Regions from separate parts of the Duganella vulcania genome, predicted to be linked through region 2. Evidence: predicted binding sites of a transcription regulator. Region 2 holds the regulator's gene; the other holds the start of a gene.

Region 1 (7,097 bases), on a different contig from region 2:
GCATCCTCCACGGCCAGCTCGTGCAGGCCGAACTCCTGCTGCATGATCGCCAGCTCGTCCGGCTGGGCGTCGCGCAGCGCCACCCAGACAAAGGTCTCCGGTTTCTCGATGTACTCGCTGATCTCCTCGACGGGAATGTCCGCCAGCTTCTGGCCGTCCTGATAGGCCACACAATTAATCAGCATACTGTTTCCATTAAAAAAAAAGCTCCTGGCTTCGTCAGCCAAGAGCTTACCTCAAACCGGCGCGCGGGCGCCGTTTGAAGGCGGCGCCGTATCAATCGTCCTTGGCGCCGTCGATGCCGAGTTCGGCGATCTTGCGGGTGATGGTGTTGCGGCCTATGCCCAGCCGTACCGCCGCGTCGTTCTTGCGGCCATGCGTGTGCTTGAGCGCGGTGCGGATCAGCGCCGACTCGAACTGCCGGCCCAGCACCGCCATCACCTCCTGCTGTCCGCCGCTGAGCATGGTGGCGGCCTGCGCCTCCAGCAATCCCAGCCAGGCGTCCGGCACGCCGGCCGCCGGCTGCGCGCTGGCGGCCTCGGCCACCGGCACCGACATCACCGTGCCGTGGTGCTGGATCGGCGCGTAGCTTTCCGACGGCGCCGGCGCGTGGCCCTGCTCCTGGGTCAGCTCGAGCGGCAGGTCCTTCACCTCCACCGTCTGGCCGGGCGCCATCACCGTGATCCAGTTGCACAGGTTTTCCAGCTGGCGCACATTGCCCGGCAGGTCCAGGCCGCTGAGGAACTGCAGCGTGGCGTCGCTCATGCGCTTGGCTTCCACGCCCAGCTGCTTGGCGCTCTGCACCAGGAAGTGGCGCACCAAAATAGGGATGTCCTCGCGCCGCTCCCTCAAACTGGGCAGGCGCAAACGGATCACGTTCAGGCGGTGGTACAAGTCCTCGCGGAACAAGCCTTCGCGCACGCGCTGTTCCAGGTTCTGGTGGGTCGCGGTGATCACGCGCACATTGGCCTTCAAGGGCTGGTGGCCGCCGACGCGGTAGAAGTGGCCGTCCGACAGCACGCGCAGCAGACGCGTCTGCAAATCAAAGGGCATGTCGCCGATCTCGTCGAGGAACAGCGTGCCGTTCTCGGCCTGCTCGAAGCGGCCGCGGCGCGTGGTCTGGGCGCCGGTGAAGGCGCCGCGCTCGTGGCCGAACAATTCGGATTCCAGCAAGTCCTTCGGGATCGCCGCGGTGTTCAAGGCGATGAAGGGCTGCGACGCGCGCGGGCTGTGCTTGTGCAGCGCGCGCGCCACCAGCTCCTTGCCCGAGCCCGATTCGCCGGTGATCAGCACCGTCACGTTCGATTGCGACAACCGGCCGATGGCGCGGAACACTTCCTGCATCGCCGGCGCCTGGCCGAGAATCTCCGGCGTTTCCGACGGGCCCGATTCAACGCTGGTCTCGCGCAGGCTCTCGTCCAGCGCGCGGCGGATCAGCTCGACGGCCTTGTCGATGTCGAACGGCTTGGCCAGGTATTCGAAGGCGCCGCCCTGGAAGGCCGCGACGGCCGAGTCCAGGTCGGAGAAGGCGGTGATGATGATGACCGGCAGGCCGGGGAAGCGCGACTTCACCAGCTGCAGCAGGTCGAGGCCGGAGTCGCCCGGCATGCGGATGTCGGACACCAGCACCTGCGGCGTCTCGAACTCCAGCGCGGCGATGGCGTCGCGCGCGTTGGCAAAACTCTTGGTGGCGAGGTTTTCCCGCGCCAGCGCTTTTTCCAGTACCCAGCGGATCGATTCGTCGTCGTCTACTATCCAGATTGGCTTCATGTGTTGTATGTATCCCGCAATATGGATCGTCAATCAAGGGACTCGGCATCCGCCCCTGCTTGCCAGGGCTTATGGCAACGGCAGCAGGATACGGAAGTCCGTGTATCCAGGCCGGCTCTCGCACTCGATCACGCCCATGTGCTGCTGCACGAAGGTTTGCGCGAGGGTCAAGCCCAAGCCGCTGCCGCCCTCCCTGCCCGATACCAAGGGGTAGAAAATCCGGTCGCGGATCTGGGGTGCGATACCCGGTCCATTGTCGATGATATGCAAGTCTAATGCCAGCCCGTAGCGGACCTTGGCCAGCGTGACCTGGCGAGCCACGCGCGTCTTGAAAACGATCTCCGCATCGCCCGCCTCGATGCGCGCGGCCAGCGCCTGGGCGGCGTTGTGCGCGATGTTGAGCACGGTCTGGATCAGCTGTTCCTTGTCGCCCCGGAACTCGGGAATCGAGGCGTCGTAGTCGCGCAGGATGGTCAGGCCGGACGGGAACTCGGCCAGCATCAGGCTGCGCACGCGCTCCAGCACTTCGTGAATGTTGACGTCGCCGACGATGTGCGGCCGGCGGTGCGGCGCCAGCAGGCGGTCGACCAGGGTCTGCAGCCGGTCCGCCTCCTTGATGATGACCTGGGTGTACTCGCGCAACTGGCCGGCGTGCAGCGCCGGCAGTTCCATCTCCAGCAGCTGCGCCGCGCCGCGGATGCCGCCCAGCGGGTTCTTGATCTCGTGCGCCAGGTTGCGGATCAGCTCCTTGTTGACCTGGCTCTGGTCGAGGATGCGCTCCTCGCGGTCCAGCTTGAGGTGCTGCAGGTGCTCGCGCAGTTCGATCAGCACGTGGCCGGCCGGATCGTCCAGCGCCGAGACGATGCTGTGCACATGCAGCGGATCGCGGCCGGCGCGCTCCAGCGTCAGGTCCTGGCGCAGGTCGGAGAACTTGTGCTCGCGCGCCTGCGTGCAAATGTTGTCGAGCTCGCTGGGGTTGAGGAACTGCGCGCTCAGCGTCTGGCGCGACAGGGCCTTGAGCGAGCTCTCCAGCAGATTCTCGGCGGCCGCGTTGGCATACACGAAGCGGCCCTCGGGGTCCAGCAGCACCACGGCCGAGGCTAGCAGCTCCAGGCCCGCCAGGGCGGCCGGCCGGTGCTTGCCGGCGTTATGTAGACTCGTCATCGGATGTTCGCGATCTCACGTTTCAATGCTTCGATATTTTTTTCCGAGCGGCTGATGCTGTCGCGCATGCCGGCCACCCGGTCCAGGTATTTGGCGTAGTTGCGCTCGTCGCCGCGCCGTTCCGGCTCGCCATTGTTGAACTCCTTGCGCAGCTCGGCCAGCTTTTGCGTCTCGCTCTTGAGCTCGTCCTCCAGGATGCCGCGGCGGTCGGCGTCGCGCGCGCGCTGCTCGGCGCTGTCGACGCGGGGAAAATCGCCCGGCGTGGTGACCGGCGCCGGCACGTTGCCGCGCGCAGGCGCGGCCTGGCGGCGCGGCGGCGCCGGGATCACGGCGCCCGGCAAATCCATGGACTTGCAATGGCTGCCGCGGTTGACGTCGGTGTACTCGATGCTGCCGCTGGGCGATACGCATTTGTAGATCTGCGCCTGGGCCTGCATCGCAATGCAGCCCAGCAGCGCCAGCGACGCCATCGACACGCATCGTTTCAAGCTAGTTGTCATTCGAAATCCATGGGTGAAACTATCCATCCCGAATATACAACATCCAAAGAAAAACGCGGGGAAAGCCATGCTCGCCCCGCGTTTTTTGCTGCGCTACAGGCACCGGCGTGGCCGATGCGTTGCTATTACAGCGAGTAGTACATGTCGAACTCGGCAGGGTGAGTCGTCATGCGCATGCGCTGGACGTCCTGCATTTTCAGTTCGATGTAGGCGTCGATCATGGAATCGCTGAACACGCCGCCACGGGTCAGGAACTCGCGGTCCTTGTTCAGTGCGTCCAGTGCCTCTTCCAGCGACGAGCACACGGTCGGGATCAGCGCGTCTTCTTCCGGCGGCAGGTGGTACAGATCTTTCGATGCTGCCTCGCCCGGGTGGATCTTGTTGGCGATACCGTCCAGGCCGGCCATCAGCAGCGCGGCGAAGCACAGGTACACGTTGGCCAGTGGATCCGGGAAGCGGGTTTCGATACGGCGGCCTTTTGGATTGGCCACGTGTGGAATACGGATCGAAGCCGAACGGTTACGGGCCGAGTACGCCAGTTTGACCGGTGCTTCGAAGCCTGGAACCAGACGCTTGTACGAGTTGGTGCCTGGGTTGGTGATCGCGTTCAGCGCCTTGGCGTGCTTGATGATGCCGCCGATGTAGAACAGCGCGGTTTCCGACAGGCCGGCATAGCCGTCGCCGGCGAACAGGTTGACGCCGTCTTTCCAGATCGACTGGTGCACGTGCATGCCGGAACCGTTGTCGCCAACGATAGGCTTAGGCATGAAGGTGGCGGTCTTGCCATAGCTGTGGGCCACGTTCCAGACCACGTATTTCAGGTTCTGGGTCCAGTCGGCGCGCTCGACCAGGGTCGAGAACTTGGTGCCGATTTCGTTCTGGCCGGCGCCGGCCACTTCGTGGTGGTGCACTTCGACCGGGATGCCCAGCGATTCGAGGATCAGGCACATTTCCGAACGCATGTCCTGGAAGCTGTCCACTGGTGGCACTGGGAAGTAGCCGCCCTTGACGGTCGGACGATGGCCGCTGTTGCCGCCTTCGATTTCCTTGTCGGTGGTCCACGAAGCTTCGTCGGAATCGATCTTGACGAAGCAGCCGGACATGTCGATCTTCCAGCGCACGCTGTCGAAGATGAAGAACTCTGGCTCCGGGCCGAAGTAGGCGGTGTCGCCCATGCCGGACGATTTCAGGTAGGCTTCAGCGCGCTTGGCGATGGAGCGTGGATCGCGGTCGTAACCCTTGCCGTCCGACGGTTCGATCACGTCGCACTGCATGAACAGGGTGGTCTCTTCCATGAACGGGTCGATGTTCGCGGTGTTTGGATCTGGCAGCAGAATCATGTCCGAAGCTTCGATGCCTTTCCAGCCGGCGATCGAGGAACCGTCGAAGGCGTGGCCCGATTCGAACTTGTCGATGTCGAAGTGCGACACAGGCACGGTGACGTGCTGTTCTTTACCACGGGTGTCGGCGAAACGGAAATCAACGAATTTGACTTCGTTTTCCTGGACCATTTTCAGAACTTCTGCGGCTGTCATTGCCATGCGTATCTCCTAAAGGAATGTGGGGCTCGTGCGCTCTTGGTAAGCAGTATCCGTGCCAGCCCAAACTTCCGGGGCTTGTGTCGGTAGCGTCTTTGAACTCGCCGCCAAATGAATCTAAAATTCACGGGGAAGTCCAAGTGACGCTATTTGAGGCAGTTCAACACCGCACCAACTCAGTGCATATTCGAGATTTTGCACCGTATCTGTGCATTTCGGGAAATTTCCCGAAAATTGCACGGCTTTGGTGCGCCTGCGTGTGGTGCGTACGCAGGAGGCCTATAATAAACTCAAACTTATTTCTGGAACATGACATGAGCAAAATAGACGATATTCTTGCGCTGGCGCGCAGCCGCAGCAAAGACTGGCCCTATGCCGGCGCCGTCACGCCGCAGGAAGCGTATGAATTGGTCAGCGCGGACAACGCGGTCAAGCTGGTCGATGTACGCACCCATGCGGAGCGCGACTGGGTCGGCCGGGTGGCCATTCCGGAGGCCCAACATGGTGCGGTGCAGTGGAGCCTGTATCCGGGCGGGATCGCCAATCATGAATTCATCGAGCAGCTCAATTCGGTGGCGCGCAAGGACCAGGTGATCCTGTTCCTGTGCCGCTCGGGCGTGCGCTCGCGCGGCGCGGCCAAGCTGGCCACCGAGCACGGCTACCAGCACTGCTACGACATCCTCGAAGGCTTCGAGGGCGAGAAGGACGAGCGCGGCCACCGCAAGAACATCAACGGCTGGTGCAAGGCTGACCTGCCCTGGATCGGCGCCTAGGTTCTACACCGCCGCGGCCTCGTCCGGAGCGGGCGCCGACTCGCCCATCAGGAACTGGATACGCTTGCGCACGAACTGGATGTGGCTGCGCAAGCCGTACAAGCCATCCGCGAACGACAGCGGGATCGACACCTGGTTGACCAGGTCCTCGATCTCGTTCAGGCGCACCAGCTGGCGTTCATAGACCTGCATGCGGATCTCCTCCGGCGCCTCCTCCACCGCCTGCTCCACCGCGCGCAGCTGGCCGTACCAGCGGTACACGCGCGAACGGATGCGCCACACATACAGCGGCGGCACCACCTTGGACAGCGGCAGGATCAGCGCGCCCAGCGCCACCACCACCACCCACATGCGGTCGAGGAAATTGGCCAGCCAGAACGTCATGTAGCGCTGCAACAGCGGCGGGCCGCTCTTGTAGTACTTGGCCGCCTCGGCGTCGACCGGGATCTCGGTGTACTTGGCCGACGGGAACTGGCCCTGCTGCGAGAACCATCCCGCGCCGCCGTGGATGCTGCTGGCCGCCTGCACGAACAGGTCCACCAGCGCCGGATGCAGGTCGTCGCGCGCCACCAGCGTGGCGGTCGGGGCGATCAGGTTGTAGTCCTCGGCCGGGATATCGCGGCCCAGGTCGACGATCCCCTGCGGCAGCACCACATGCGTCAGGAACGGCAGCTTGCGCGCGTACGCTTCGGCCTGGTTGAAATTGAACAGCTTGATGCCCGGCGTTTGCAGCAGCATCTGGATCAACGGCGCTTCCGGCGCCGAGGTGAACACCAGGCCGTCGATGCGGCCCTCCAGCAGCTCCACCGTGGCCGGCGTGTTGGCCAGCGAGAAGCGCTCCACCTCGCCCTTCTCGACGCCGTTCAGCTCCAGCACCTGGCGGAACAGGCGCGGCGCGCCGGCGCCCTTGGGGCCGTAGTTGATCTTCAAGCCGCGCAACTGGGTCAGCTGGGTGATGGGCAGCTTGCCCTTGGTCTCGCGCAGGAACAGCCACAGCGGCTCGACAAACAGGCTGCCCAGCGAAGTCAGGCCTTCACGCTCGGCCGCCTCCTCGTTGGTGGAGCCGCTCTGGACGAAGGCGATATCGACCTCGCCGGCCTTGAGGCGCCTGAGGTTTTCGCCCGACCCGGCGGACGGCACCAGCGTCACCTTCACACCGTGCTTGGCCAGCGCGGCCGCGTATTTCTTGCCGAATTCCGAATAGGCGCTGTTTTCCTGGCCGGTCGCCAGGCGCACCGTGCGCGGCGGCTGCGGGTCCACCAGCCAGTAGGCCAGCGCGCAGACGCCGGCGATCAGGGCGATGGAAGGAGCGGCGGCGACAAACAAGTCCCGCAACGAAAACTGCGTGAACT
Region 2 (7,097 bases):
TGGCTGCGGTTGTTGCGAAATAGCTTGGCTTCTTTGGGCTTGGATGGCGTCGATGGGGCAGGCATGGCAGTGCGCTCCTTTGCATATGTCGATAGTATATGCCAGATCAAAACCGCGTCAACCTTGCCCTTCCAACGATCGCCGCCAGCGTCAACGGCTCCAGCGCACCACTTCGATGGTGTGGCCGTCCGGGTCTTTGATCATGGTGCCGAAATAGCAGTCGAATTCGCCGACCACTTCGTAGCAGGCCATGACGACGGGCTCGTCCGATCCAGTTCCACCGCCATCGGTGTCTAGTCCAGGTGACGCAACGGGTGGGCGTAGTCCGGCCACACCGGCTGGAAGAAGCGCTGCACCATGGCGGCGTCCACCTCGTCCAGCGAGGCCGGCTTCCATTGCGGCGCGTTGTCCTTGTCGATCACCAGCGCGCGCACGCCTTCGATCACTTCGCCATCCTCGAAGTTGTGGCGCACCAGCGTGCGCTCCATGCGCAGGCAGCCGGCCACGTCCAGCGCGGCGCCGCGCTTGACCAGCTCGTGCGTCACGCACATCATCAGCGGCGAGCGCGTGGCCATGACCTGCAGCGTCTTTTGCGCGAAGGCGCTGTCGTCCGTTTTCAGCGAGGCGATGATGGCCGGCACCGAGCCGGCGCCGAAGTGGCGATCGATGGCGGCGCGCTCGGCCGCCAGCTTGCTGTCGCCCGCCGCGCCCTTGAACGGCTCGGCGAAGGCGGCGATGGCCTCGGCCAGTTCCGCGCCGGCGGTCGATTCCAGGATGGCCTCCAGCACCTCCATCGCTTCGGCCGGCGCGTAGTGGTCGGCCAGTCCCGCGTACAGCGCGTCGGCCGCGCTAATGGTCACGCCGGTCACGCCGAGATAGCAGCCCAGCTTGCCCGGCGCGCGCGACAGGAAGTAGCTGCCGCCCACATCCGGGAACAGGCCGATGTTCACTTCCGGCATGGCCATTTTGGTCCGCCCGGTGACGATGCGCACGCGGCAGCCGGGGCCGCCCTGCGCCACGCCCATGCCGCCACCCATGACCACGCCATCCATCAGCGCGATGTACGGCTTGGGATAAAAATGGATCAGGTGGTTGAGCGCGTACTCCTCGGTGAAGAAGTCCTCCACCAGCGCGCTGCCGCCCTGCGGCGTGGCGCGGCCGGCGTCGTAGAAGAAGCGGATGTCGCCGCCGGCGCAGAAGGCCTTCTCGCTGCTGCTGCGGATGACCACGGCGGCCACGCCGCTGTCGTCGCGCCACGCCATCAGCGCCTGCGTGATGTCGCGCACCATCGCCAGCGATAAAGAGTTCAAGGCCTTGGGCCGGTCCAGCGTGATGAAGCCGGTTCCGTTGCTGACGCTGGTGTGGACGTATTCGCTCATGGGGTGCGCAGGATAGTGGTGAAAACCCTATTCTATGCGGGCGCAAAAAAGGGCGCCAGTGCGCCCTTAGTTTGATGGTGCCGGGGCCGTTGTTATAGGGCGGCGGCAGCGGGTTCGTAGCTATCCGGGAGATGCTTGATCGCATCGTGACCGTGCTCTTGGACCTTGGCTTTGTACTTCATGACCTGCCGATCCAGCTTGTCGACCAAGGTGTCGATGGCGGCGTACAGGTCCTGGGACAGGCTTTCCACGTAGACGGTCTTGCCCGACATGCGCAGGTTGATTTCAGCCTTCTGGCGTTTCTCTTTCTCTTTAAGGTTATCTACGGTCAGGATGACAGCAATATCAATCACTTGATCAAAGTGGCGGGTGACGCGTTCCAGCTTGCTCTGCACGTATTCACGGATGGCCGAGGTCACTTCGAGATGATGTCCACTGATGGTGAGATTCATACACACTCCTAAAGATAATGTCGCTTCTTACGGTTAGTGCGGGGCCCATTGCTACCGGGCGCGCAGGAACCAAGTAACTACAAAGACTTGCGGAGACTGACTGGCGGGATTTTCAAAGCTTCGCGATATTTGGCAACAGTTCGTCGCGCAATCACCATGCCTTGTTCTCCCAGCATGTCCGCAATCTTACTGTCGGATAAAGGATTTTTCGGGTCTTCTGCTCCTGTCAATTGCACAATGAGTGCGCGTATCGCCGTCGAACTTGCTTCCCCCCCCGCTTCGGTGGCGACATGGCTACCAAAGAAATATTTCAACTCAAACATGCCATGCGGGGTCAGCATATATTTTTGAGTTGTTACACGAGAAATAGTGCTCTCGTGTAGACCCAGTGTATCAGCAATTTCGCGAAGCACAAGGGGGCGCATGGCGACCGCGCCGTGCGAGAAAAAGTTCTTTTGTCGTTCTACTATCGCTTGTGCGACGCGCAAAATCGTGTCGAAACGCTGGCGCATATTCTTGATCAGCCACTTGGCTTCCTGCAGCTGCGCGCCCATCGCGCCCTCGCCTTTTCCCTGCTTGAGCAGGTTGGCGTACATGGCGTTCACGCGCAGGCGCGGCATGACGTCGTTGTTGAGGCTCACTTGCCAGCCGTTGCGTGATTTCTTGACGATCACATCCGGCACCACGTAGTCCGACACGTCCGACGCGAACGCCGAGCCCGGATGCGGATTGCACTGGCGGATGACGGTTTGTGCTTCGCGCAAATCCTCGTCGTCGCACAGCAGCGCCTTCTTCAATTTGTTGAAGTCGCGCTGGGCAAACCAGGTCAAATGATTTTCCACGATGGCCAGCGCCATGCGCCGCGTGACCAGCGGGATGCCCGGCAGGCGCTTGATCTGCAGCGCCAGACACTCGGACGCGTTGCGCGCGCCCACGCCCATCGGGTCGAAGCTTTGCAGCAGCGACAGCGCGGTGCGCAGTTCGTCGAGGTCCACCTCCAGCTCTTCCGGCAGGCGGGCGTGGATTTCCTCCAGCGATTCCTCCAGGTAGCCGTTCTCGTCCAGCGCGTCGATGATCAGCTCGACCAGCGCGCGGTCGCGCATCTCCAGCACCGTCACGCGCATCTGCTCCATCAGGTGCTCGCGCAGCGTGCAGTGGCTGGCCTCGAGCTGCGGACGCGCATCCTCGTCGTCGGGCGCCTTGCTGCGGCCGGCGTCGCTCCAGTCGACGTCGGCGTCGCTGCTGGTGCTCTCGGTGTCGGCGGCCGGGCCGTCGTAGTTGTCGGCGTCGGCGGCCGGCGCCTCCTGGGCGTTGGGCGGGCCTTCCGGCGGCGCGTCGCCGACCGGGGCTTGCTGGCTGATGGCGCCGTCCGACAGCAGCCGCAGCGAGCGGTCCAGCGGGTCGTCGAGGCGCTCCAGCAGCGGATTATCGGTCAGCAGCTGTTCCAGTTCCTGATGCAGCTCCAGCGTCGACAGTTGCAGCAGCCGGATCGACTGCTGCAACTGGGGCGTCAGCGCGAGGTGCTGCGACGTGCGCAGTTGCAAAGACTGTTTCATGGGTCACATACGGAAGTGTTCACCCAGATACACGCGACGCACCGATTCGTTGGCGATGATGTCGTCTGGCCGGCCTGAAGCCAATACCGTGCCCTGGTTGATGATATATGCGCGGTCGCAGATGCCCAGCGTCTCGCGCACATTGTGATCGGTAATGAGGACGCCGATGCCGCGTTCCTTGAGGAAGCGCACGATGCGCTGGATCTCAATGACGGCGATCGGGTCGACCCCGGCGAATGGTTCGTCGAGCAGCACGAAGCGCGGGTTGGTGGCCAGTGCGCGCGCGATCTCCACGCGGCGGCGCTCGCCGCCCGAAAGCGACAGCGCCTGGTTCTCGCGCAGCTTTTCGATCTGCAAATCGGCCAGCAGGGTATTGAGCCGTTCATCAATGGCAGCCTTGGATAAAGGCTTGCCGTCCACTTTCTGGATTTCGAGGACGGCGCGGATATTTTCTTCCACCGTCAGCTTGCGGAACACCGACGCTTCCTGCGGCAGGTAGGACAAGCCGAGCGAGGCGCGGCGGTGGATCGGCAGCGAGGAGATGTCGGTGCCGCTGATGTCGATGCTGCCGGCGTCCGACGGCACCAGGCCGACGATCATGTAGAACGAGGTGGTCTTGCCGGCGCCGTTGGGGCCGAGCAGGCCCACCACTTCGCCGCATTCCACTTGCAGGGACACGTCATGCACGACCTGGCGCTTGCCGTAGGTCTTTTGCAGGCCGCGTACGATCAGGGTGCTACCGCAGGATGGTTCCATGCTCACTTCTCCGTGGCCGGCGGCGTCGACGCGGCTGGCGTGGCGGCCGGCGCGGCCGGGCGGATGGTTGGCTGGATCACCATGGTGCCGCGGCCGGCGCCCGGCTTGCTCTCGCCGGTGACGGTGTTCTTCACGGCGAACTGTTCCTTGCGGCTGTCGTAGGAAATGAACTCGCCGTTGACCTCGTCGCTGAGGCGGCCGCCTTCGAGGCGGCGCACCTTGGCCTTGGAGAACAGCTTGACCAGGTCGGTCTTGTTGCTGTACTCGATGCGCTCGGCTTCGCCTTCGACCCACTGGTCGCCGGCGCCGTCGCGCTTCTGGCGGAAGGTGGCCGGCGTGCCCGGCGTGCTGGTCAGCACGACGAAGTCGTAGCCTTCCGGGTCGGTGGTCATCACCGCCTTGGGCGACTTCAGCAGCAAGGTGCCGCGCGTCAGGATCACGTTGCCGATCAGCGTCTTGACCTGCTTGACGTCGTCGATCTGCAGATCATCATACTGGATCGTGGTCGGCTTGGTGGAGTCGGCCTTTTCCGCGTGGGCGGCGCAGGCCGCCATCAGCAGCACGGCGGCCGACAATATCAATTTTTTCATCGTCATTCCATTCTTCATCGTTGGTTCTTCAATGGCCGGGGCGCGGCGGCAGCACCAGCTGCCCGCGTCCGCCCAGCTGCACTTCGCGCGTGGCGTTGTTGGCCTTCATGCCGACGCCGTTGGCGGTGGCGTTGCCGATCTCCAGCGCCACCGGCGCGGTGGTTTCCATCCGTTCCTCGTCCGGGTACACGGTCAAGGTCGAGGTCGTCATGCGCAGCGCCTGCGCCTTCGGCGTGGCCGGGCGCACCACGTCCACATTACCACTGAGCTTGACGCGCGTATTGCCCTGGTCGACATGGGCGGTGTCGGCATGCATATTCATCGGCGGCTGGTCGCCCGACAGGCTGTGCACGTACGGCTTGTCGATGTCGGACGCGTCGCCGACCGGGTGGTGGGTCAGCTTCTCGCCGGAGATGATGTAGGCCGGCTGGCCGGTCTTGTTCATGCGTACCATGCTGAAGCGGTCGATGATGTAGTCCGGCTCGTTGCGGTGCTGGTCGGCCTGCGCCTGCTGGCCGGCCTGGTTGACCACCTGCACCAGCCAGAAGCTGCCGATGGCGACAAACACACCGACCACCATCACGATGGTCAACTGCCAGCGGTGGGCTGTTCTCTTATGCATGCTCGGTCCTCGTCAAACCAGGAACTGCGCCATCACGCGCTCGTACGTGCCCTGCGCATGCAGCAGCAGTTCGCATACTTCGCGCACGGCGCCGCGGCCGCCAGCGGCCACCGTGGTGTGGTGGGCGCGCTCCAGCACTTCGGCGCGGCCGTTCGGCACGGCCACCGCGAAGCCGACGCGCGTGAGGATCGGCAGGTCGACCACGTCGTCGCCGATGAAGCCCACCTGCTCGGCGGTGAGGCCGGTCTTTTCCAGCAGCGCATTGAACGGCGTGAGCTTGTCGTGGCCGCCCTGGTGCAGGAAGCCGATGCCGAGGTCGGCCGCGCGCTTGATCACCTGCGGCGAGGTGCGCGCGCTGATGATGGCGGTCTGCACGCCGGACTCCTGCAGCAGCTTGATGCCCAGGCCGTCGTGCACGTTGAAGGTCTTGAGCGCCTCGCCCTCGGCGCCGTAGTGCAGGCTGCCGTCGGTCAGCACGCCGTCGACGTCGAAGATCATCAGCTTGACGCGCGCGGCGCGTTCCACATACGTTAATTCGGTCATCAGATCACCTTGGCGCGGGTCAGGTCGTGGATGTGCAGCGCGCCGACCAGCTTGCCGTCGGCGTCGGTCACCAGCATCTGGTTGATGCGGAACTGTTCCATCACCGCGACCGCGTCGACCGCCAGTTTTTCCGGCGAGATGCTGCGCGGGTTGGCGTGCATGACGTCGCGGATCACGACCTTGGTGAAGTCCTGGACCTTCTCGATCATGCGGCGCAGGTCACCGTCGGTGAACACGCCGATTGGTTTGTTATCGGCGTCGACCACGGCGGTCATGCCCATGCCCTTTTGCGTGATCTCCAGCAGCGCGTCGGTCAGCTTGACGTCGGCGGTGACCTTCGGCACGGCGTCGCCGCTGCGCATGACGTCGCGCACGTGGGTCAGCAGGCGGCGGCCCAGCGCGCCGCCCGGATGCGAGCGCGCGAAGTCTTCTTCCTTGAAGCCGCGCAGGTCCAGCAGCGCGACGGCGATGGCGTCGCCCAGCGCCAGCGTGACGGTGGTGGAGGTGGTCGGCGCCAGGTTCATCGGGCAGGCTTCCTTGGCCACGGCCACGTTCAGGTGGACATCGGCGATGTCGGCCAGGCTGGAGCCGGGCTTGCCGGTCATGGCGATGACCTTGCTGCCCATGCGCTTGACCACCGGCAGGATGGTCATCAGCTCGGCGCTCTCGCCGGAATAGGAAATGGCGATGAAGGCATCGTCGGCGGTGACCATGCCGAGGTCGCCGTGCGCGGCTTCGGCCGGATGCACGAACAGCGCCGGCGTGCCGGTCGAGGCCAGCGTGGCGGCGATCTTGCGGCCTATGTGGCCGGACTTGCCGATGCCGGACACGACCACACGCCCCTTGCAATTCAGCAACAGTTCGATGGCCTGCACCACGCTGTCGTCGGCGTCCAGGCGGGCGTTCAGGGCGGCGATGGCCTCGGCCTCGTTTTGCAGGGTGTCGCGGGCAAGGCGCAACGCACGCGCGGCCATATTTGCGTCAAAAGCTTTCAGCATTGTTTTTTCATGGGTTACACTCATGCCCAAGTATAGCCGAATTGAGAAAGCAAAAAACTTGCCAGTAACAACATAAGGGGCCCTACAGCCCACAAACAACGAAATAATATTTTCTGGCCAGGTTGATATGACGTTTACACCTTTGGAATTGACCTTGTTGTTGCTGGGCAGCGCGGTGCTGGGCGTGGTCGCCTTCCGCAT

The links. Region 2 encodes sigma-54, which starts transcription at its own class of promoters, with help from an activator protein. Its sites were predicted from a motif close to TGGCANGNAANCTGCTTT; they were not measured.
Region 1: glnA (type I glutamate--ammonia ligase) is a predicted target of sigma-54. The motif match lies at 5,016-5,033, and genes of this name have one in related genera.

Annotation. Positions count from the first base shown of each region.
Region 1 covers NZ_WWCX01000040.1:45,117-52,213, forward strand. Annotated here, with positions in the region: gene corA (magnesium/cobalt transporter CorA) at 1-185, opposite strand, end outside; gene ntrC (nitrogen regulation protein NR(I)) at 277-1,770, opposite strand; gene glnL (nitrogen regulation protein NR(II)) at 1,840-2,934, opposite strand; gene GTP90_RS20200 (DUF4124 domain-containing protein) at 2,931-3,434, opposite strand; gene glnA (type I glutamate--ammonia ligase) at 3,560-4,975, opposite strand; gene GTP90_RS20210 (rhodanese-like domain-containing protein) at 5,287-5,745, shown strand; gene GTP90_RS20215 (TAXI family TRAP transporter solute-binding subunit) at 5,749-7,097, opposite strand, start outside.
Region 2 covers NZ_WWCX01000024.1:5,587-12,683, forward strand. Annotated here, with positions in the region: gene GTP90_RS15430 (antitoxin) at 1-65, opposite strand, end outside; gene GTP90_RS15435 (enoyl-CoA hydratase/isomerase family protein) at 294-1,379, opposite strand; gene hpf (ribosome hibernation-promoting factor, HPF/YfiA family) at 1,472-1,831, opposite strand; gene GTP90_RS15445 (RNA polymerase factor sigma-54) at 1,909-3,387, opposite strand; gene lptB (LPS export ABC transporter ATP-binding protein) at 3,391-4,143, opposite strand; gene lptA (lipopolysaccharide transport periplasmic protein LptA) at 4,146-4,733, opposite strand; gene lptC (LPS export ABC transporter periplasmic protein LptC) at 4,762-5,355, opposite strand; gene GTP90_RS15465 (KdsC family phosphatase) at 5,368-5,898, opposite strand; gene GTP90_RS15470 (KpsF/GutQ family sugar-phosphate isomerase) at 5,898-6,896, opposite strand; gene GTP90_RS15475 (monovalent cation:proton antiporter family protein) at 7,024-7,097, shown strand, end outside.